DNA from 4 places in the Peribacillus asahii genome. Region 1 is predicted to be linked to each of the others. Evidence: riboswitches for the same ligand, from Rfam matches in the RefSeq annotation. Region 1 holds a riboswitch; each other region holds the start of a gene.
What was found. A riboswitch is a leader RNA that binds a small molecule or an ion and turns the genes downstream of it on or off. The one in region 1 is predicted to bind thiamine pyrophosphate.
Positions count from the first base shown of each region.

Region 2: another riboswitch for thiamine pyrophosphate. It lies ahead of tenI (thiazole tautomerase TenI); the one in region 1 lies ahead of thiT (energy-coupled thiamine transporter ThiT).
Region 3: another riboswitch for thiamine pyrophosphate. It lies ahead of thiC (phosphomethylpyrimidine synthase ThiC); the one in region 1 lies ahead of thiT (energy-coupled thiamine transporter ThiT).
Region 4: another riboswitch for thiamine pyrophosphate. It lies ahead of BAOM_RS15825 (LuxE/PaaK family acyltransferase); the one in region 1 lies ahead of thiT (energy-coupled thiamine transporter ThiT).

Region 1 covers NZ_CP026095.1:846,142-852,220, forward strand. The annotation lists gene BAOM_RS04255 (sensor histidine kinase) at 1-839, opposite strand, end outside; gene BAOM_RS04260 (cation diffusion facilitator family transporter) at 1,065-1,943, opposite strand; TPP riboswitch at 2,177-2,279, shown strand; gene thiT (energy-coupled thiamine transporter ThiT) at 2,387-2,962, shown strand; gene guaC (GMP reductase) at 3,171-4,154, opposite strand; gene sigY (RNA polymerase sigma factor SigY) at 4,373-4,936, shown strand; gene BAOM_RS04280 (YxlC family protein) at 4,890-5,243, shown strand; gene BAOM_RS04285 (sigmaY antisigma factor component) at 5,236-5,454, shown strand; gene BAOM_RS04290 (YbjQ family protein) at 5,435-5,749, shown strand; gene BAOM_RS04295 (PLD nuclease N-terminal domain-containing protein) at 5,784-5,984, shown strand; gene BAOM_RS04300 (ABC transporter ATP-binding protein) at 6,001-6,079, shown strand, end outside.
Region 2 covers NZ_CP026095.1:1,917,619-1,923,697, forward strand. The annotation lists gene BAOM_RS09295 (ThiF family adenylyltransferase) at 1-773, opposite strand, end outside; gene BAOM_RS09300 (thiazole synthase) at 770-1,537, opposite strand; gene thiS (sulfur carrier protein ThiS) at 1,543-1,749, opposite strand; gene thiO (glycine oxidase ThiO) at 1,754-2,854, opposite strand; gene tenI (thiazole tautomerase TenI) at 2,838-3,455, opposite strand; TPP riboswitch at 3,552-3,661, opposite strand; gene BAOM_RS09320 (ATP-binding protein) at 3,734-4,993, opposite strand; gene BAOM_RS24305 (hypothetical protein) at 5,882-6,019, shown strand.
Region 3 covers NZ_CP026095.1:1,972,512-1,978,590, forward strand. The annotation lists gene BAOM_RS09545 (ABC transporter ATP-binding protein) at 1-298, shown strand, start outside; gene BAOM_RS09550 (ABC transporter ATP-binding protein) at 276-983, shown strand; gene BAOM_RS09555 (branched-chain amino acid ABC transporter permease) at 994-1,854, shown strand; gene BAOM_RS09560 (branched-chain amino acid ABC transporter permease) at 1,859-2,866, shown strand; gene BAOM_RS09565 (hypothetical protein) at 2,868-3,047, shown strand; gene phaZ (intracellular short-chain-length polyhydroxyalkanoate depolymerase) at 3,102-3,995, shown strand; TPP riboswitch at 4,064-4,178, shown strand; gene thiC (phosphomethylpyrimidine synthase ThiC) at 4,295-6,031, shown strand.
Region 4 covers NZ_CP026095.1:3,211,132-3,217,210, forward strand. The annotation lists gene BAOM_RS15810 (ABC transporter permease) at 1-353, opposite strand, end outside; gene BAOM_RS15815 (ABC transporter ATP-binding protein) at 350-1,096, opposite strand; gene BAOM_RS15820 (acyl-CoA reductase) at 1,108-2,559, opposite strand; gene BAOM_RS15825 (LuxE/PaaK family acyltransferase) at 2,556-3,644, opposite strand; TPP riboswitch at 3,729-3,838, opposite strand; gene BAOM_RS15830 (glutamate-5-semialdehyde dehydrogenase) at 4,211-5,458, opposite strand; gene proB (glutamate 5-kinase) at 5,480-6,079, opposite strand, start outside.

The sequences.
Region 1 (6,079 bases):
GTCGGTACAGAGGTTGTGGGAATGACATCTAGTGCGTTTAAGATAATATTTAACAATACTTGACGTATTTCTTCCTTAGAGCCGCTAATCATTATATCGTCTGGAATGGCATACGAAACGGTAGCATTCGCTTCTAATATGCTTGGGTAAAGAAATTCAATAACATCATCGACAAGCTTTGAAATAGAAAAGGAATCAATATATTCACTTGCTTTTTCTTTCTTTGATAAATTTAGAAATTGTGTGATTCGACTGTTTAGTTGATTAAGTTCACTTGAGATAATATCTAAATATTTTACTTCTGGATGTTCCGATTGTAGCAATTGGATAAATCCCATAATGGATGTTAATGGATTTCTAAATTCATGAACAAAGCTAGATGTCATTTGACCGAGCAGAGTCAAGCGGTCTTTATGTGTCTGACTAATGAAATAGTACTGTTCTTCTAGCGATTTTGCTTGTAATTTTGCGTAATAAGTAATGGTCTGTTGAATCAATTGATCGAGTGAACGGTTAATTTCATTAATGAGACGAAGTGAATCACAGGGTGTTAAATGTAAAGTAAGTACTTCTTCTATTATAATGGATCTTCCAGCTGTAATCGTTTTAGTGAATTCCTCCATACTCATAATCTGAAGAAATTGTTCTGTCGCAATATTTTCCGATAATGAATCTAAGCACTCTTCAAGCGTTGATTGCTGCTTTTTCATTTTTTCTATAAATAGTTTGAAAAAATGTTCGACTTTTTCTCCGGAAAGGGAGAATTGCGTCCACTGGCTAATAATACGATCTTTATGATCCATTAAGAAATCAATTGCTGTAGCGTTATTAAATAGCATCTCGCCCTCCATTGACAGGAAAAGATTTTTTTCGTTGATTATTCCTATTTCGCTAATAGGAAACGAAAATCCTTTAACTTCTAAAGAAAATTATGCAAAAATTCTAAAAAAACGTTTTTTTGTGTCTTTATAACTAGTAAAAAGGTTGTATTCAATAATAAGCCAGTAATCAACAAAGTCATATAATAGAGCCAATAAAAAAGTAACCAACAAAATAGCTGTTGGTTACTGTTGTGAAGTCGTATAAGGTTCTATATGAATGATTGCATATTTAACATTATGTTCCGATAGTAAGTTTTGTTCGACTTGAACCGTGATTTCATGGCTTTCGATAACCGTTAAAAGCGGGTTTACATGAATGGTTGCTTCAACAAGAATTTCATTTCCATGCATACGAGCTTTAATTGCGCTCATGTCTTTAACGCCTTCTGTTTTTGAAATGGTCACTCCAATTTTTTGTAATAACTCTTCATCAAAGCCATCGGTTAAGGAGTGGGAAGCGTCTAGGAAAATCTCGACAGCTGTTTTACAAATAATAATTCCGACAACGATAGCAGCGACTCCATCGAGCCATGCGATGCCGATATAGGTTCCTAAAATTCCAACTAAAGCCCCTACACTAACGAGTGCATCCGATCGATTATCCTGTGCAACCGCATAAATAGAAGCGCTGTTTATTTTTCGACTAAGCGCTACATTATAACGATAAATACCGTACATAAACGCCGCGGAGAATAATGCTGTAATTGCTGTCAATATGCTTGGTGATTGAGTATCTTCTGTAAAAAAATCTTCAATAGCACCGGTAATGACATCAATACCGACCGTAATCATGATAAAAGCAGCGATTAAAGAAGCGATTGTTTCTGCACGCAAATGGCCATATGCATGGTTTTTATCTGGCGGGATTTTTGAAATTTTTAATCCAATTAATACGGCAACCGAAGCGACAATATCGGTCGCATTATTTAATCCATCAGCCCATAAGCCTTTGGAGTGACCAAAATAGCCCACCGTTAATTTCAGCGATGCTAAAAATATGTAAGCGATGATACTAATATAGGCCCCTCTTTCAGCTGAAAGAGAATTTTGATCTGTATCCATGATTGTACCCCCATTGCAAACTTGCGTATTAACGATATCAAATGAAACCGTAGTGGGTCTATAGCAACAATGTCTCCCTCATCCATCTAAATTGTATCTTTGCATTTGTATTGATGGGCTAAAAATAAGTTGGTCACAGCTAAAAATACATCCTTAATTAGGAAGGGAGAAAAGATTAGTACTTGTTTTATGAATAAACTAGTAGTATATTCTAACCTAGGATAAAAATTAAATACGTCCACAAGGGGAGCCGAAGAGGCTGAGAGTGAGCGAATGAGTTCTGACCCTATGAACCTGTTAGTTAATGCTAGCGTAGGGATGTGGTTTTGGATATAAAGCAATACGGGCCATCCATTACCGCCCTAGTATTGCTTTTTTATTTGGAAAAAAAGCAATACGGGCAGCTCATCACGCTTCTCTAAATAGGAGAAGGAGGAAGTATAATGAATAATAAAACACTATTTTTAGTGGAAGTAGCGATTTTTGCTGCTTTGGCGTTGCTGCTTGATTTTGTATCAGGTGCGATTATGGGAAGGTTTTGGCCGCAAGGAGGTTCTATTTCCCTTGCGATGGTTCCTGTTTTTCTAATGGCCTTTCGTTGGGGAGTTAAAGGCGGAGTCCTTACTGGAGTTTTATTAGGAGGATTGCAAATTATAACGGGAGCCATTCCGTATCATTTTGCTTCATGGATTATAGATTATTTCTTAGCTTTTGGAGTGGTAGGGTTCGCTGGTGTATATGTGAATAAGGTAAATGTGAGCTTAAGGGAAGGGAACTATTCGAAAGCTAACTTTTACATTATAAGCGGAGTGCTGTTAGGAAGCTTTTTACGATTTTTATGTCATTTTGCTTCTGGTATTATTCTTTATGGAGAGTATGCGCCGCCAGGCCAACCAGTCGCGCTTTACTCGCTCGTTTATAACGGCACGTATATGCTAGGATGCTTTGTACTATCTGCTATTATCGTGGCCATGCTTTATTCAACGGCAAGAAATGTATTAATAAGAAAAGCGTATTAAATCTTCAGTCGGATCTGTTATAGGTCCGGCTTTTTCTATCGTTTAATTTTTAAGTGTTCGTGAATATGGTTGTTCCATTTGATTTGTGGCTTAAATGAGCCACAAATTAATCTATGAAAAAAACTGAGCAAGTATGAAAGTCTCTCGCTCAGCTTGGTATGAAAAAATCATATGGATATGGTTGACTATCCAGGGTGCTTAAAAGCTTTTAATACACTTTATCACCGTTAAAGATAGAGTTTTTAACGATAGCGTAATCTACATTGCGGATTGCTTCTAACTTATTTCCACCTGCATAAGAGATAGAGGACTGAAGATCTTGCTCCATTTCTGTTAATGTATCTTGCAAAGAACCTTTGTGCTCGACGAACATTTTCTTGCCTTCTACGTTTTTCTTTTCGCCTTTTTGAAATTCTGAAGCGGAACCGAAGTATTCTTTATAGAGTTTCCCATCTTTCTCAAACGTTTCTCCTGGTGATTCTTCATGTCCAGCAAATAATGAACCAATCATGACCATAGTTGCACCAAATCTAATCGATTTAGCGATATCGCCGTGTGTACGAATTCCTCCGTCAGCAATAATCGGCTTGCTTGCTGCCTTTGCGCACCAACGCAGTGCAGCTAATTGCCAACCACCTGTTCCAAATCCGGTTTTAATTTTTGTAATACATACCTTTCCTGGCCCGATGCCTACTTTTGTCGCATCCGCACCAGCATGCTCTAATTCTCTTACTGCTTCTGGAGTGCCTACATTTCCAGCAATCACAAAACTATCAGGTAAGTATTTTTTAATATGTTGAATCATCTTTATGACTGCATTCGAATGACCGTGTGCAATATCAATCGTAATATATTCAGGCACAAGCTGTTCCTCTGCTAATTGTTGGATAAATTCATACTCTTCATCTTTAACTCCAACGCTAATCGATGCGATTAATCCTCGTGATTGCATATCTTTAATAAAAGATACTCGCTTCTCTGGTTCGAAGCGATGCATCACATAAAAGTAGCCATTTTCTGCTAAGTAAATAGCAATCTTTTCATCTATAATAGTCTGCATATTGGCAGGTACTACAGGTAACTTAAATGTATGTTTCCCTAAAGTTACCGTTGTATCACATTCAGAACGGCTCTGTACTATACATCTTGCCGGAATTAATTGAATATCTTCATAATCAAACACATTATCCATGTTTTACACCTCTAAATACGAATATTTAATTAACAATAAATAAAAATGTTCGTCTAATGGGTAATTTACATCATTATTATCAGTTTGTCAAAGCTTTTTATACTATAAGATTTCGCTTAGTGTTTTTTCTGATTTAAAAATTTTTTAAAAATCGAGTGAACGAAATTGGAAAGCAAAACGTCATAATAATAAATCGAAGCGGCGGAGGGAGGGAGAGCATGGAAGAAAGAGAGTGGGTTACTGCTGCAAAAAAGGGAGATGAGTACGCGTTAGCTCAGTTGTTTCGACAAAATTATTCGTTTCTTGTTCATTATTTAATTAAGTTAACATATAGCCTTGAGCAGGCAGAAGATTTAGCGCAAGATACAATGGCAAAAGCGATTGAACATGTAGCGAAGTTCAATGGAAAATCGAAGTTTTCAACATGGCTGATTTCCATTGCCACACGCTTATATATCGATCAAAAACGAAGGCAAAAACGAGAACAATCGTGGCAAAAGCAGGAGCAAGCGTTAAGGATGATTCGGTGGCAGGCACAATCCGTTAATGAAGATTGGCACATGATGTTAGAGTCATTAGGAAAGTTAAAGGATGATTTTCGAATCCCCATTTTGCTAAAACATTACTATGGGTATTCGTACGAAGAAATTGCCGCTATGCTGCAAATAGCAGAAGGAACGGTAAAGTCCCGTGTTCATAAAGGAATTCAAATGGTGAGAAAGGAGTTAAATGAAGATGACAAAGGACAATATCCCGTCGGAAAAACAGTCGAGCAAAACTGAAGCAGAGTTTGTACAATCTATGAATCATAGTTTTGAAAAATTAGAGCAATCCTTTTCATTTACAACTCCAGATGTCAATTTTTTTGAACAAAAAATTGCACAACAAAAAAAGCAAATACGGAAAAAGTGGCGTCAGGATCTTCTCCTGTTTAGTACGATAGCCATCATTATCCTTAGCCTGATGTTTACAGCGTTTTTTCAACAGCCCTATGTATTTGTCGTTTTACAAGTTGCGACTGTCATTTCTTTAGTTGGCTATACAGGGTATGAATTTAGGAAGGGAAAGGAGCGGGTACGTCATGAGTAAAGTCGATTTATATATACTGCCTATAGTTGCCCTGCTGCTGCTCGTTCAAAGTATTTATTTGTTTACGGACGCTAGAAAAAATGGAATGAACTATTGGTTTTGGGGCATTATTGGGTTAATTCAAACACCTATGCCGCTTATCTTTTATTTATTAGTTAAACGTTCGCGAAAAAAAGAGGAGGATGAATTAAATGATTATCGTGACTACTGATTTTGTACCAGGAAAAGAAATTACAGAATTAAAGGGATTTGTTCGAGGGAATTGCGTACAGTCCAAACATATTGGAAAGGATATTCTGGCAGGGCTTAGAACGATTGTCGGTGGTGAAATTGACGAATATACAGAAATGATGACGGAGGCGAGGCAGAAGGCTATTGGCAGGATGACAGAAGATGCAAAGGCAAAAGGAGCTAATGCAATTATTGCCGTTCGATTAGAAACTTCATCGATCATGCAAAATGCATGTGAGATTATTGCGTATGGTACGGCTGTTTATGTGGAATAGGCGTTCTTTATGAAGCTTGAAAGGGTGGAGGCATATGGAAACATTTGATTTTATGTTAATTTTGCCATTAGTCATGCTGCAGCTTATTTTAATCATTATTACTTTACTAGATGTAGCGAAACGGGACGCATCGACTTTACAAGGAGAAAGTAAGCTCATTTGGGTATTAGTAATTTTGTTTATTAATATAATCGGTCCAATTATGTATTTAGTGATTGGAAAGAAAAAAGGGTAGATGGGGGAATTTTTTTATGATTTATTGTAAAGATTTAGTGAAAACTTTTCAATCATCAACCGCTGTGAAAGGCATTAATTTAGATATCAATCAAT
Region 2 (6,079 bases), 1.1 Mb from region 1:
ACATCTGTTTTTGTTTGGTTTTCAAATGATAGATATGGATAGGTCGCTTTCTCACCGCATGTCGGGCAATGTTTATTTTTCATATTAGCGATTGTAATGTCCGCTTTTTCACTTTTCCAAATATCGATTGATTGAAGCATTGGTACAAGCTCGTGACCAGTGAGTAACTTTAAAGCTTGTGTCACTTGAAACGATGCGATGATTTGAACGATTGGATCAATAACGCCAACTGTATCACACGTCATGCCATCAAGGGGCAAGTGGCTCATTAAACAATGTAAACAGGGGGTCTTACCTGGAATGATAGAAAAAGTTAGACCATAACTAGCTACACAGGCACCGAATATAAAGGGGACGCCTTGTTTAACAGCGGCATCATTTACAACCATTCTTGTTTCAAAGTTGTCCGTTGCATCAATAATAATCGATTGACCTTGGACAAATGCTTCAATATTAGAGGCATTGATATCGACAATATGACTGTTAATAGTAATCTCGCTGTTTATTTGCTGCAGACGATTTTGGGCTGCCACTGCTTTTGGTAGCTTATTCATCGCATCTGCTTCTGTATAAAGATGTTGTCGGTGTAAATTACTATATTCGACATAATCACGGTCCACAATCGTAATGGTCCCGGCACCTGCTCGTGCAAGCATTTCTGCATTAGCTGATCCTAGTGCACCTGCTCCTATAATGAGTACATGTGCTTGTTGTAATTGTTCTTGTTCATTATTACCTAAAAATAATGCTTGTTTTTGATAGCGATTAATCAAGAAGTCACCATCCCCGTTGTAGGGCTGCTTGCTTCACCGAAGTTTTTCTCTGCTATTCTTCCGGCTTCATAGCCAAGGTGTCCGGCTTCAATCGCTAGTTTCATAGCCAGTGCCATCTTGACAGGGTCTTTTGCGCCTGAAACAGCTGTATTAAGTAAAACGCCATTTGCTCCTAGCTCCATCGCATACGCAGCGTCTTTTGGAGAACCAATACCGGCATCAACAATGACAGGGACGGAAGACTGTTCGATAATAAATTGAAGATTTAACGGATTGATGAGTCCTTTTCCAGAGCCGATTGGCGATGCGCCAGGCATAATTGCATGAACTCCAAGTTGTTCAAGCCTTTTAGCTAATACAACATCATCAGACGTATAAGGCAGGACAATAAACCCTTCTGCTAACAGCATTTCGCAAGCCTTTAGTGTTTCAACAGGGTCCGGTAATAAAGATTTGTCACAACCAATTACTTCAACTTTAATCATATCGCATAAGCCCGAAGCTTTTGCTAGTTTAGCAATTCTAACAGCTTCTTCAGCTGTTTTGGCACCAGCTGTATTTGGAAGCAGTTTATATTTAGTTAAATCTAATTGTTCAAGAAAGTTTGGTTGAGATTCTTCAAAAATATTCATTCTGCGAACCGCAAACGTTAAAATCTCGGTTCCAGAAACTTCAACGGCTTGCTTCTGAACCTCAAAGGAAGGGAATTTCCCTGTTCCTAGTAAAAGTTTTGATTGAAATGTGTGATGAGCTATTTTTAACATGATTATCATCCTCCTCCTACAAAATGAACAATTTCTACTGTATCTCGATCTGATAATGCTTGTGCTGTGTATTGCTCTTTATAAATAATTTCTTTATTTACTTCTACGACAACAATGCGGTTTTCCAGTTTATATAATTCAAGTAAATCCTGAATACAGTGTACGGTTTCTGGCAGTTCAATAGTTTTTCCGTTTAATTGAATCGACTTCATGATTTCACCTCTTTTGGCGATTGATTTTAAAGGCTTCCATCCAATCTTTTCTTATTTCTTTTTTCATAATAAAATCTCGAATCATTTGTCCTGTGGCAGGAGCGAGCAAAATGCCATTTCGATAATGCCCTGTGGCGAATAAAATGCCGTCATCATCAGGATGATGACCGATAAATGGCTTTTGATCAAACGTTTGTGGACGAAGCCCTGCCCAAAAGGACTCGATTTTCATATCGATGATGGACGGGAGCATCGTTTTTGCTTTAGCAATGAGCTTCTCGATGCCGCCAAGACTTGCTTGTTCATTCCAATCATTTTCGACCATGCTGGCTCCAAGTACAAGTCTGCCGTTGTTTCGAGGTACAATATAGCAGTGTTCATGAAACAATGTATGCTTTAAAAGCGGCTTTTCACTTGAAACTGATACACATTCGCCTTTGACGGGAGTAAGCGTATTGGTTAAACCAAGCTGATGGAAAAAATTAGAGCTCCATACACCATTTGCGACAACGACATATTTAGCTTGGAAATTTCCTTTGTTCGTTTTAATCGTATAGGAACTGTCTTGTTTTTCAATCGAGAAAACCGATGTATGTTCAAAAACCGATGCCCCTAATACTTGAGCACTCTTTCCAAATGCTTGACAAACAGAACTAGGTAAGACATTCACATCATCTTCAATAAAAGCGGCTCCGATAATATTCGTTGAAACAGAAGATTCTTCATGGCGTACATTATCTCTGTCATACCATCTGACGGTAGGGAGGGAGATGGTAGAGTTTAGCTCACTTTTTTCAGCCTCTGAATAAGCGAGCTGAAAAATGCCGCCTTTTCTTAACTCAATATCGATACCGCTTAGCTCTTTTAGCTCATCTTGAAGCTGAAAATAGGCTAGTTGACTCTTTCTTGCAAAAGGATAGAAAATCTCAAGGTCATTGCATTCTGAATGAGCACCTAGCATACCAGCCGCTGCACTTGTCGATTTACTAGCTAGTTGCTTTTCCTCAAATACAGCAACATCAATCTGTTCTTTCGCTAAATAATAGGCAATTGAGCAGCCGATAATTCCACCGCCTATAATAGCTACTTCATAATTTGTTTTCACATGAATTCTCCTTACATAATTTTGAAAAATCTAATGCGGATGCATAGGGATTTGGTGAAGAAAAAATGCCCGACATAACCGCAATGCCATCTGTTTTTAGTTGTTGAAGAGCATGTACTCGATTTGGCGTAATTCCACCTATGGCATATACAGGGATTTTTAGTGCTTGTTTCATGTTGCTAATAGTATGTATGCCATTTGGCGTTAGTCCCTTCTTACAATCTGTTTCAAAACAATGTCCATATAACACATAATCCGCTCCATCTGTTTCCGCTTGTTTTGCTTCTTCTACAGAATGAATCGAACGACCAATCCGTAAGTGCGGAAAGTTTTCTCTCACTTTTTGGATAGGGAGGCTATGTGATGGAAGATGGATATTTGACATTTGTGTGAGTAACGCGATATCTAAGCGATCATGAATGACGAGTTTTTCTTTGTTTACATCTGCTTGTTCTAAAAGCTGAATGAGTGACAGAACTTCATGAGCCGTTTTTGATTTTTCACGAATATGGACATAATCAACAATATTTTGAATAGAAGAAATAATACTTGTCAGCGCGTCAACCGTATGTGAATCATCTGTTACGGCAATCAGTTTCATATTCGTTTACTCCTTTTTACTAGTAAGTAGTGCACGCAAAAAAACCACTAACCTTAAATAGGAAAGTGGTTTTGTTATTTGTACACAAATAAGCACAAAGAATAACGAACACTTCCCTACGCAGGTGCGAACCTGTTCAGGTTATGAGGGTTTAAAAGTAACTACTTTATTCTCAGCCCTTATCAAGGGATCCCCTAGTGAATTAACTAAATAGTTTTAAAATTTATATTTAAAATATCATAAATCTAGAAGGTGTACAACAAAAATTTTAAAAAAATTTATTGATAAATAGGGAGCTTGATAGAAAAGCAAGTTCCTATTCCTTGTTCACTTACGACTGTAATCTGACCATTCATTTGATTAATAATACTATAAGAAACCATCATTCCAAGCCCTGTGCCTTTTTCTTTGGTTGTAAAATAGGGCTCCCCAAGGCGATTGATTTGTTCTTGTGTCATACCTGATCCTTCATCTCGAATATCGATTTGAATCGTATCCTGATTATTGGTTTGGATGACGTGCAATTTTCCGTTAACCTCCATAGATTCTATACCGTTTTTTAACATATTAATTAGACATTGTTGAAACTTTTTACGCTCGCCCTTAACGACATATTGGTCATCTTCTAATAAAGATAGTTTAATTTGTATGCTGTTCATATTAGCTAAAGGAGTAATGATATTGATGACATGCTGAATCTCCTCTGCAACATGGATCTTTTCCTCCTTTTCAAGTGCGGGCTTAGCAAATGTTAAATAATCATTGATTACTTCTGTGGCTCGATCTAATTCTTGTAATGCAATTTCTGTATATTGTTTTCTTTTTTGGTCAGAGGTTTCTTCAGATAGCATTTGGATAAATCCTCTACTTGTGGTGAGGGGATTACGAACTTCATGAGAAATACTAGCTGCTAGATGACTCACCATTTGTAATTTCTCAGCTTTCACTAACTTTTGTAATACTTGAAAATTTGCTTGGATGACTTCCCACAGTAAGTTCGTAAACACCATTGCAATGATTTGAATGGAAATATATTGTGTCCATAGATTTGCTCCTCTGTTTATGTTAAATAGTTGCTCAGATACCAACAGGGAGATCATTAAGCCGATAAAAGTTAGCGAACTGCTTATTATCACTTTATATTTCACGGAAAATTGCGAAAAATATTTGGATATAAAGAATAGTACAATAGAAAAAGAAAAGAAAGTAATACAGGCTATATAAAAGCCGTTATCGCCATTTAGCCAAAAGCGAATGGATAACATTAAGAATAATAAAGGAATTCCTAATTTATATCCGCCATATAACCAACCAAGGATAAAGGGAATCCAACGAAGGTCCCATACATAATAAGGCCCTGTAGCAACAGGGAATATCATGCAAAGAATAAGGGAGACGATAGGAAAAATGGCAAATGTCCTTCTTTTGAAGTTTTCAAATCTATAAGAATATTTGGCAAAATAAATCATTTGTACTAAAAATAACGGAAGAATAGTAAATAAGAAGTTAATTAACAAATCTTTTGTTATTAAAGACATAGTTGCACCGAACTTTCAATAATTTATAACTTTAAATATTCGCTATTATTAGGTGAAATTCCTTTCGTTATTTTAAAAAAATGGTAGAAAAATACACCTTAGTTTTCTGCTCCTATAAATGATAAAGACTTTAAAGAAGCGGAAATTGGAATTGTACTCGGTATGCCTATCGTTGTGTTACCCATCGTGATTTCATTTATCGTGTTTGTCGCAGTTGACTTTGTTAACGCGAAAATACATAGTGTTGCAAAAAACCTTAGCCATTAATAAGGGGAAATAAATAATAAAAGACTGATCACTAGCATTCTGTGATCAGTCTTTTTCCAGATTGTAGAATGAGTTGTATTAATTGGTTCCAAAAAATGTCATGCTATCAAAGCTGTTAAAATCTCTATACACTAATTCTAATTTTTTACCTGGCGATACTTGATAAGTCAAATATCCACTTAAAGTTTTGCCTTTAGCAAGCTCCACAATGGTATCTAATTCATTGTATTTAGCCGAATAAAACTGTAAATCTAGGGCATTGTTGAATTTATCATTAATATATAGGTCTGGGAAGAATCCAGGAATCTGTGTCGATCCATAATTTTTAATGACAACATAAAGTGAGATATAAGATAACAAACAATGAAACTATAAGTTTTCCAGATGAAGCGATAGTAACACATTTTAAAAATGTACATTCGAATATAATCTTAATTCACGTTAGATCTAAACGCTATCAGTAATTTATGGTAATTAAAAAGAGGGATAATGGTAAAAATCGATCGATAAATTTGTTATATAACAGGTTTTTATTTTTCGGAAATGTATTGACACAGTAGTGATTCTGTTATATATTTTATATAACTTAAATAAATTGTTATACAACAGGAGGGGACGAAGATGGAAACGTATCGTGAAGCATATGAAAGCTATAAAAGAGCATGTGAAAATTACGGAATGGAGTCGATGACTTTTTATCATTTTGTAACACACTTAACGAAAGAACAATTGAATGAATATGATAATCAAGCTAGTTAATGAAAAAGGACGTGATGACTACGGATCTCGCAGTTGAAGCCAAATAGAAACCCTGCCCGT
Region 3 (6,079 bases), 1.1 Mb from region 1:
CATGTTGCTTGCACTTGAACCAGAGTTACTCTTATTAGATGAACCGACAGCAGGAATGTCGTTGGAAGATGTACCAGCTATTCTACAAGTGATTAAAAAAATTAAAGAAGAAGGAGATAAAACGATTTTATTGATTGAACACAAAATGGATATGATTATGGATTTGTCTGATCGAATTATGGTGTTATTTAATGGGAAACTTCTCGCGGAAGGAACACCGAGGGAAATTATGGACAATGAAATGGTGCAGTCCGCTTATTTAGGAGGTTTGTACGATGAATTCACTTCTCAGTCTTAAAAATGTTGAAACGTATATTGACCAATATCATATTCTTCAAGATATTTCATTTGAAGTACCAGCTGGAGAAGTAACGGTGCTATTAGGTAGAAATGGAGCGGGCAAGACGACAACTTTACGAACGATTATGGGCTTAAATCCACCGACAAAGGGAGAGGTAGCCTTTAAAGGAGCAATCATGAACGGGTTGCCTCCACATGACATTGCCAATAGAGGGATTGGGTATGTGCCAGAAGACCAAGGAATCTTTGGAGAGTTAACAGTTGAAGAAAATATGAAAGTAGCGATTAAAAAAGAAAGTGATGATGTGATGGAGAGAATGGAATGGATTCTTAATCTTTTTCCAGACTTAAAAACATTTTGGAAAAAGCCAGGCGGACTGCTAAGCGGCGGGCAAAAGCAAATGCTTTCTATTGCCAGAGCTTATGTCAATGAAACCGAATTGTTGCTGATTGACGAACCAAGTAAAGGCTTAGCACCGATTGTTGTGGAGAAAGTTATGCATTCTATTCAAGAAATGAAGCAAAAAACAACGATTATTCTAGTTGAACAAAACTTTTTGATGGCCAGTCAAATAGGAGACTCTTTTTATATTATTGACGACGGTAGAACGGTATTTAATGGACGGATGCAGCTTCTTCGTGAAGATGAAAGTCTTCGTCGGAAATATTTAGGAATCGCTTAGGGGGCATAATATGGAGCTATTCATTAATTTAACGATTAATGGTCTTGCAACAGGAATGTTAATTTTCCTTCTAGCTGCAGGTTTAACATTAATTTTCGGTTTAATGAGTGTTTTGAATTTTGCTCATGGGGGCCTTTTTGCTTGGGGAGCATATGCCGGTGTCTGGCTGTATCTATTAACAAATAGTTTTATAGCAGGAATAATAGGAGCTATTTTCATGGGTATCATTCTTGGTTTTATAACGGAAAAGTGGATTATTCAGCCTGTGTATGGAAATCATGTTCAGCAAATATTGATTACACTCGGTTTTATGATTGTTCTCTCGGAATTTTTGAAAGTAATCTGGGGACCTAATCAAATTGCTGTTACACCTCCAGCCTATTTAACAGGAAGCTGGGAAATCGGGAATATTTTAATTATTAAATATCGAGCTTTTATTATTGTGGTCGGCTTCCTCATGTACGCCTTGATTTATTATATGTTAAAACATACGAAGATTGGGCTGATTGTACGTGCAGGAGTGATTAATAAAGAAATGGTTCAGTCATTAGGTATTAATATTAAGCGGATTTTTTTATATGTGTTTATGGCTGGAGCGGCTATGGCAGCATTAAGCGGCATGTTGATTGCTCCATATGCGGGAGTGATTCATGGAAATATGGGGATGGAATATGCGATTCTCGCTTTTATCGTCGTTGTCATTGGCGGGATGGGTAATATTACAGGTTCCATCTTAGCAGCTACGCTTGTTGGACTTATTGGTTCCTTTATGGCTTATTATGTTCCTGAGCTTTCGCTAGCCGTTAATATGCTGATTATGGCTGTTGTTTTACTAGTTAGGCCGCAAGGATTGTTTGCGCTAAAGGGGTGATGAGGTGAGAAGGAATAGATTTACTGATAAAGAGTCTCTGCTATTTTTGATTATAGGTCTCGCTTTATTCGTATTTCCATTTATTTATGAAGATCGAAGCATGTTAATCCTTTTTACACAAATTTTTATCTTTGCGATTTTTGCGATGAGCTATGATATTTTACTTGGTTTTACCGGCATTGTTTCTTTTGGGCATGCAATGTTTTTTGGCATTGGAGCTTACTGTGTCAGTGTTATGTTAAAGCATTATGAACCAACGATGCTTCTTGTTACTGGGGCGATTATTTTGGGTGTTTTGTTTTCTCTAATTATCAGTTTTGTTGTAGGGTTGATGACGCTTCGTTTAAAAAGTCATTATTATGCGATGTTGACGCTGGCTCTTGCTGGTCTATTTCTTGTCGCTGCAGAAAAATGGAGGACCCTTACGTACGGAAATGATGGATTTACGTTTCGAGTTCCTGAGTTTTTCCATAGTCGACTTCACTTTTATCTTGTTTGTCTTGTGCTGATGATCATTGTCTATTTTGGATTAAAACGATTTATTCAGTCTCCATTAGGAAGAATATTGCTAGCTATTAAGGATAATGAACAACGGGCAGAATCACTTGGCTATCAAGTTTTGCATTATAAAATCATTGCGAGTATCGTAGCTGGCGGAATTGCGAGTTTAAGTGGTTCTTTATATGCTTTATCGCTGCGTTTTGTCAATACGAGTGTATTTACGATGGACATTACGCTTGATGCTTTATTAATGACGATTATTGGTGGAGTGGGTACATTAATTGGTCCTGTTTTAGGAGCAGCTATTATTGAATTGGCTCACCATTGGTTGACAGGACTTGCAAAAGTGCATTGGATTTTTGAGCGTTGGCTTATTTTGTTTGGCATTGTGTATATCCTTGCAGTAATGTTTTTTCCAAATGGTATTGTCGGTAGTGTCCGAAAACTTGTTGCAAAAAAAGGAAAGAAGGAAGATGTATCGACTTCAGAGAATATAGTGAAGGAGGGGTGAGATGAGCGGGCAAACAATCGTTTCATTTATCTTTCGCTTCCATCTCGCAAACACGGAAACATTGACAGAAGAGAAGCAGTGGAGGATTAAAGTGACTCATATTCAAGACGATGATGAAATGACCTTCGAAAATCTAGATGATGCCGTAAATTTTGTAAGACAATCGCTTACGAAACGATAAAGAAAAGAAATCGAGGGGTGTATTTAGCAAATAGTAGATGAGGAGATGAAGTGAATGAATAAAGTGGGAGTGGAACTGAAAAGAACGACTTTAGCAAATGGAGAAACATTAGGATACCGTGAAAGAGCAGGCGGAGATAAAGTGTTACTTCTTGTTCATGGAAATATGACCTCTTCTAAGCATTGGGATCTTTTAATCGATGTTATTCCTTCCTCTTATAAAATATTAGCTGTGGATTTACGAGGTTTCGGTCATTCGACGTATATACGTCCGGTTGAAAGCATCAAAGATTTTTCAGATGATCTCAAACTTTTTGTTGATCAGTTACAGCTGTCCGAGTTCAGTATGATTGGTTGGTCGACTGGCGGTGCGGTTGCAATGCAGTTTTGTGCGGATTATCCAGGGCTATGCGAGCAATTAATTTTATTAGCCTCTGTTTCAACGAGGGGATATCCAACGTTTGGCAGCCCGGACTTGACGAAACGACTGCAAACACAGGAAGAAGTCAGAAATGATGCTAAGACAATGGCTGTACAACAAGCATATGATATGAATAATCGAGACTTTTTGAAGTCTGTGTGGAATACTTTAATTTATACAAAGAAGCAGCCTGATGACAAGAAGTATGAGGAATATGTGGACGATATGCTTACACAGCGCAATCTTGCCGAAGTCTATCATACTTTAAATATTTTTAATATAAGTGATCAACATAATGGGTTGCTTCAAGGTAGAAATCAAGTGAAGGATATTCAAATACCTGTCCTTATATTACGAGGAAGTGATGATTTAGTGATTTCTAAACAAATGGCCGATGAAATCATGGAGGATTTTCATGGCCGAGCGGTTTTTAAAGAATTGGCGGCTTGTGGTCATTCTCTATTAATGGATAATCTGGATTTGTTATGTAATGAAATTGTTCAGTTTTTAGACAATAAGGTTCAATAGACAAAATTTCCAATATTCTCTTTACATGTCTATGAATTTATTCTATAGTAGTAGTAGAAAAGTTAATATTTTCGTACTAGGGGTGTCCAATAAGTTGGGCTGAGAGAGAAACACGATGAAGTTTCTTAACCCTCAGGACCTGATCTGGCTCATACCAGCGTGGGGAAGTTGTTATCTGCTTTTTTTATGGCTTTGTGCCGTTTAAAAAACTGACTACTACCGGGTTCTGTTTATACAGATCCCGGTTTTTTCATGCCGTTTGGGAATCAGATTTCGTCCTATAACTAAAGGAGGAATGGATGATGAGTGAACAAAAGAACGTCGTAATGACAAGTTTTCCAGCTAGTAAAAAAGTATTTGTAGAAGGATCCCAACCAAGTATAAGAGTTCCTTTTCGTGAGATTGAACAGTCTCCAACTGTGACAGCGCGAGGGGAAGAAGTAAATCTGCCCATCCGTGTCTATGATACGAGTGGTCCCTATACAGATCCACAAGTGAAGATTGATATTGAAAAAGGTCTATCATCTGTACGGAGCGAATGGATTCGTAATCGTGAGGATACCGAGGAATATATCGGGCGTGAAATAAAGCCTGAGGACAATGGCTATAAAAATATCAATCAAGGAAAAGAATTTGTCTTTCCTGGATTAAAAAGAAAGCCGCTTCGTGCAAAAAAAGGGAAAAATGTAACGCAAATGCATTATGCCCGTCAAGGAATCATTACACCTGAAATGGAATATATCGCATTGCGAGAAAATATGGACCCAGAATTTGTTCGTAAAGAAGTAGCGGAAGGGCGAGCGATTATTCCAGCTAATATTAATCATCCAGAAAGTGAACCAATGATTATTGGACGTAATTTTTTAGTGAAAATTAATGCTAATATCGGTAATTCTGCAGTAACTTCGTCAATCGATGAAGAAGTGGAAAAAATGACGTGGGCTATTCGTTGGGGAGCAGACACGATGATGGATCTTTCTACAGGGAAAAACATTCATACAACGCGAGAGTGGATTATTCGCAATTGTCCGGTTCCAGTTGGGACGGTTCCGATTTATCAAGCGCTTGAAAAAGTGAATGGTATTGCCGAAGATTTAACATGGGAAGTGTTCCGGGATACGTTAATTGAACAAGCGGAACAAGGGGTGGATTACTTTACGATTCATGCGGGAGTACGTCTGCCATATATCCCACTAACAGCAAAGAGAACAACAGGCATTGTATCTCGCGGGGGATCGATTATGGCCCAATGGTGTTTAGCGCATCATCAAGAAAACTTCCTATACACACATTTTGAAGAAATATGTGAAATTATGAAAGCGTACGATGTTTCCTTTTCATTAGGAGATGGGCTTCGTCCAGGTTCGATTGCCGATGCGAATGATGATGCTCAATTTGCGGAGCTTGAAACGCTTGGTGAATTAACGAAAATTGCTTGGAAACATGATGTACAAGTGATGATTGAAGGACCAGGTCATGTACCGATGCATAAAATTAAAGAAAATATGGATAAGCAATTAGATATTTGTATGGAAGCGCCGTTCTATACGCTTGGACCATTAACGACTGATATTGCACCAGGCTATGACCATATTACGTCAGCCATTGGCGCAGCGATGATTGCTTCATACGGAACAGCCATGCTTTGCTATGTAACACCGAAAGAACATTTAGGCTTGCCAAATAAAGACGATGTGCGCGATGGGGTAATTACGTATAAAATTGCCGCTCATGCAGCGGATCTTGCCAAAGGACATCCTGGAGCAGAACTTCGTGATAACGCTCTTTCAAAAGCACGATTTGAATTCCGTTGGCGTGATCAATTTAACTTATCACTTGATCCGGAGCGAGCAATGGAATACCATGATGAAACGCTGCCAGCAGAAGGAGCTAAAACCGCTCATTTCTGTTCAATGTGCGGCCCAAAATTTTGCAGCATGAAGATTTCTCATAATATTCGTGATATGGAAATGGATAAAGCGCTAGAAGAGAAAGCGGAGGAATTCCGTCAGAGTGGTTCAAAGATTTATCAATAATAGCATCAGCAAGCTTCTTTCTTTTGAAGGAAGCTTGTTTTTATAATG
Region 4 (6,079 bases), 2.4 Mb from region 1:
GATTTCATGCCAAAACCAAACCATAGAATAAATAAAGGGGCCAAAGCAAGCTTAGGAACAGCTTGGCTCGCAATGATATAAGGAGAAAGAAGCTTTCTTAAAAATTCAATCTCACCCATAATCACCCCAACGATAAATCCCCCGACACAGCCAATTACCAAACCTAGCAACACTTCTGATAGTGTTCGCAAAATATGTGGAATAAAGTATCCACTTTGCAGACCATCTACTAAAGTCGTAACAATAACCGTAGGAGCCGGCAAAACAAGCTCTGACATAAAGCTTGCACTATATTCCCAAATGATGAGGAACATAATAAATAATAGAATTGAGTATAAAGGGAGACTTTTCATCGCTTATTTCCTCCCAATACATGTCGTAACGTCAGGCACAACTCATTAAAATACGGCGCGTATTTCATTTCTACATTTCTCTCTTTTTCTAATTTTACAGCAGTATCAAAAATGATTTGGCCTTGATCTATGACTGCAATCCGATCTGACAAATACACGGCTTCTGCGATATCATGCGTAATAAAAAGAACCGTTGTATGACGGGTCTTACAAATTTTCAACAAATCATCCTGTAGTTCTTCTCTTGTAATAGCATCCAGAGCAGCAAATGGTTCATCTAGAAACAGCATCGTTGGTTTTTGAATCAACGCTCTCGCAATAGCAACACGACTTTGTTGTCCTCCAGATAATTGAGTAGGATAACGATCTAAATAAGTCGTTAAACCAACCATCTCTAATACTTCTAACCCATACTGTCGATCTTGTTGCGTAATCTTTCTTTTCAGCGAAATCGGAAGCAACACATTTTCTAGCACTGTTTTCCATTCTAATAAGGTAGGAGATTGGAACACAAAACCACATTCATCCAACGGCCCTATTACTTCTTTTCCTTTAAAGCGAATCATTCCTGAATGAGATGGAAGCAAGCCCGCTGCAAGCTTTAATAACGTTGTCTTTCCACAGCCGCTTTTCCCTAGAAAGCAATGAAATTCCCCTTCTTCAATAGACCAGTTCACTCCATGTAACACAGTTGTCTTCTCTTGATAGCTATAAGTCAAATCCTCAATTGTTAAAAAACTCATCTGCTAACCTCCTAATCTGCATAGGGAGCCAACTCTTCACTTAATTGTTCAGCTGAAGCTTCGATATCAACCATATTAATTAAATCCAGTACATTAAAGCGGCCATCATGATGCCATCCAGCTTCTGGAGATGTCATATTTCCCAATGCCGTCATTCGAGTCACACCAACACTCCCTAGTAAATGAGACCATTGAAACAATTCAGACGGACTAGCAGCGATTCCAACCGTTTGCAGGTAATCCCGATGCATGAGAAGGCCTTTCGTCACCTCTTCTATGTGATCAAACTCTTTCACTTTTACAACACGATTTAAACTGCTTGGTGTAAGGCTAAGATCGGAATCTTCAAAAACAACAGTCCAATCATTTTGGTTATTGCCTAATACTTCATTATTTGGATTCGAGAACAGGTTCATTTCTTCTTTATTTTTCCAAGCGGCCATCTCCATCGATTCGGCCATTGATAGTTTTCTTCTCGGAAACCTTCTATTAAACGCCTCTAGTTCATGACCTATATATCTAGCAAATTCTTTTGGAGAAACATTTCCTCCTTTTTGTACATAGAAAACATGTGGAGAATAACAGCCTTGTTGGTCATAGCGCATCACATCCAAAGCAGCCAAATGGGCTGCCTGCAAAGCTTTAAGAGAATCAAGAGACGTCTTTGAAACAATCCCAAAACTTAGCTTGTGTCCAAATGGTAAAAACCTTTTAGTGATTGGAATCCGACTTCGTAAAGCTTCCATCGCTTCATTGCCCCCATACCCGACAACAATATCTGTTTGCTGAAAAATAAAGCGTTCTCTCTCTTCTTCTCCGCCCTTCCACCAAAGAACGGCAAAGCAATCTGCTAATCTTGGTTCTATTTCCACTAAAAGCTTAGCGAACCAGCCAGCAAATAATGGCTCAGCACTCGATACCTTCCCGATATTCCCTGCTTTCACTAACAAACTAGATATAAAGCTCCATAAAGGAAGACCAGGCACATTCCCTGACCAAATATGCGTAATTAAATCCGGACTAAAAGCCTTCGAAAATCCACCTTTTACTCTCGGTTGAAAATCATCCAACAACAATGGATTTCCTAAATCTTCAACAAGAAAACGCTGCAGTTCATGTTTTCGAAACGTTTTTAAATAAGAAGTCAAACCAAGCCTTATCATTTCTTCATCATAGCCTGTTACAATCGGTAATACTTTTTCAGCTTTTTGTCGATAAGATGAATCACGCTCTAGAAGTCTATGTATCGCTTCATCAATGATGTTCATTAACTCATTAACAGAAAAAGATTTTAACACCTTACGACTGCTATGCTTAATCTTGTCAATTAACCTGCTCATTTGTTCATGTGTAAGAATCGGAATCTCCACTTCTATTGTTTCCTGATTTCTTTCGAATAGAAGCACCTTTGTCTCAAATGATTCTTCTCCTATATTCGGAATATATCCAGCGATTTCTCTCATTTCTCCAGTCCCTTTGAAGCCTTTAAAAATTCTGCCATCGCTAGCGAACAGCCTTTTGCTTCTGTTCCTTCCACTCTTCCTAATAACAGAAAACCGCCTTCCACTTCAACACCAACATCTTCTGTTAAAATCGTAGAAACAGAATTCATATTAGCAAGGTCACAATGAACAATAACGCCGCGTTCTCCTTTTGCTACTTCTTCACCTGTTAACGGATTTACGACTCGCGTTTTAATCCAACTTGGTCCTGACTTAACAGCAGGCACAGATTGATTTCCATTGTCATACAGCTGTGTACTCAGCTCGGTCATGCCGTACATATTGATACACGCTGAACGATTGACTCCTAAATATGTAGAAAGCAACTGATAGAACTCATCCAACTCTAATTCTTTAGATTGTTTTTTAAAGCCGCCCGTATCAAGAATTTTACTTCCTTTTGGTAGAGTAAAAGTTTGATTCCCACGCTCTAGTTCTTCTAAAAGATGAACAAAGCTATAACTTGCACCTAAAAGAGCATAAGGTTCTCCAGTTACTTCAGCATTCCTCAGCTCTTTCTGTAAGCCTTCCACATCAAGCTTGTGATTTTGTATAAAATAACGGCTATCTTCTGTCCCAAACCTTTCTTTTGCGAGTTTTAAATAACGAGCTAAAGAAGAATTAGGCATCTCCTGTTCTGTTGGAAATAAGATTCCCATCCGAATCTTATCGGTATTTCCCATAAATCTTTCTTGAAAATTTTTAATCATCGACCTATCAAATATGTCTAATGTTGGATGATAATGTTTACCTCTAATTCCTTGTGTTGTACCACTTGTCATATAAACCGCTTCCGCTTGCTCCGGATCACAACAGCTCAAAGTAACATCTTTAAAAGCATTAATCGGTACTGGCGGGATGTCTCTCCAAGTTTTCACAGTACGCGGTGTTTTTCCTTTTTGAGAACAAAAAGTTCGATAAGGAATGTTATATTGATAGTGATAGCGAAATAATTGTAAAGCCTGCTGATTAAAATCTTCCTCAGAAGATTCATTACAATTAATAAATTGAACTGTCGATTCAATCATTTCTTTTTGAGTCATCATGTTTACCCATTCCTTTCAATGTAGCCATTTATTTTCTAATAGCGCAAAAAAGCACTTTGCGTACGCAAAGTGCAAAAATACAGAGTAATCCCCTTATCACTTCCCTACGCTGGCATGACCCAACAGGTTCAAACGGTCTACGGTAGATTAACCGTACTCTCAGCCTGATTCCACAGACTCCCGATATCATCTATTTTTATACAAAGAATACCCTTTCTTTTTGTAGAATGCAATCATAAAGTGAAACTTCCATCAAAGGGGAGTTCCTTTATCACCCACTAATGGTTAGCCAATTGGGCCTTTACTACAAAAGCGAGGCGACTGTTCAGCCCCGACAAGCATAAGATGAAATGCGGCGTGGCGCAGTTTGCCACAAAGCATTGCAGCTTATGACCTCGAGGGGCTAGGAGCCGCAACTAGATGAGGGCAGTTGTCCCCCACCTATCTTCTTTGTTTCTTCATAAGCTGGAGGTGGGGGGCTTACTGCCCGTTAAGTGTAAGACAAAAAAACCTGTACCAAAAGTAGCGTACAGGTTTTCACTCAATCTCGTTCATCAACTATCCACTTATCCGCGAATTTGTCCTTGTCCATAAATAAAATATTTAGTAGATGTTAAAGCAGGTAATCCCATTGGTCCACGCGCATGAAGCTTTTGCGTACTAATCCCAATTTCAGCACCGTAACCGAATTCAAACCCATCAGTAAAACGGGTAGAAGCATTATGATAAACAGCGGCTGCATCGACTCCATTTAAGAAAATGGCTGCACTTTCCTCATTTGTTGTGATAATGGCTTCAGAATGATTCGTACCATACTGATTAATATGCTCAACAGCTTCTGTAACATCCTTCACAATTTTCACACTCAATTTTAGCGCTAAATATTCCGTTGCCCAATCTTCTTCTGTTGCTTGCTTCGCCTCTGGAAAAGCAGTACAGACCGTTTGATCTCCGTATAGTTCAATTCCTTTACCGTGAAGAACGGCTAATAAGTCAGTCCCATTTTTAGTAAACCAGCTTTCATGAATGAGCAAACTTTCAATGGCATTACATACAGATGGACGCTGTGTTTTTCCATTGATTACAATATTTTCTGTCATCTCATAATCAGCTGATTCATCAATAAAAATGTGACAGTTACCGGCTCCCGTTTCAAGAACAGGTACAGTCGATTCACGAACAACAGTATCAATTAAATTTTTGCCTCCGCGTGGAATCAACACATCTAAATATTCATTCAAATGAAATAATTCTTTCGCTGTTTCACGGCTTGTATCTTCCATTAATTGAACCGCATCAACTGGTAAAGATGTTTGCGCCAATGCCTTATGAATCGACCTAACAAGCGCTTGATTAGAGTAGCTTGCAGACGAACTTCCTCGTAAAATAACCGCATTTCCTGTTTTTAATGATAATGTAGCCGCATCAATCGTTACATTTGGTCTCGCTTCATAAATCATACCAATCACACCGATTGGAACACGATTTTTTTTAATAAGCAAGCCGTTTTCTTTCTCAATTGTTTCTAAGCTTTCACCGACTGGATCTTTTAAGTCAATCAGTAAACGAATAGCCGCTGACATATCTTCAATACGCTTTTCGTTTAACATAATACGATCTAATGTCGAATCAGGCAGACCATTTTTCTTTCCTTGTTCTAAATCTTTTGCATTTTCACTTATTAAATAATCTTTATCTGCCAATAATTGATCCGCAATTTTTGCTAATGCTTCATTTTTTTCTTCTGTCGTCTTCCCACTCATTTTATAACTTGCCGCTTTGGCCGCTTTTCCTTTTACAATGACTTCACTCATTACTAACTCCCCCTTTTTAATTTAGGCTTTCACCCATTTATCTCGATGAATCACTTCAATTGCTGACATCACAAGCTCGTCTGTCCGTTTTCCCATCGCTAGTTTCAGCTCATCGACAGAATAGAGAACTTCTCCTCGGCCAAGCAATCCGCTTGAACCAAACACTTCAACAACGTCCCCTTTTTCAAAATCTCCTTGAATGTCATAAATACCGGCAGGCAATAAACTGCTGCCATTCAACATTAGGGCTGTTTCTGCGCCATCGTCAACGAAGATTTTTCCTGACACTTCCGAATGAATCGAAATCCATTGCTTATTATTATTTACGGTTGTAAGCACGTCATTTTCAATATACGTCCCGTCACCGTCACCCGCTAAAATTCGCAGAAGCTTATCACGGCCTTCTCCTTTACCAATAAAGACTTTTACACCTAAAGACAGTGCTGTTTTCGCAGCTAATAATTTCGATTGCATCCCGCCTGTCCCAACGTTTGAGCCGGCTCCTTCCGCTACTTGCAGCAAATCATCCGTTACTTCTGTTAAATAATCGATTCTCTTAGCATCCGGATTCGTCAACGGATTACAATCATATAAGCCGTTAATGTCCGTTAAAATAATAAG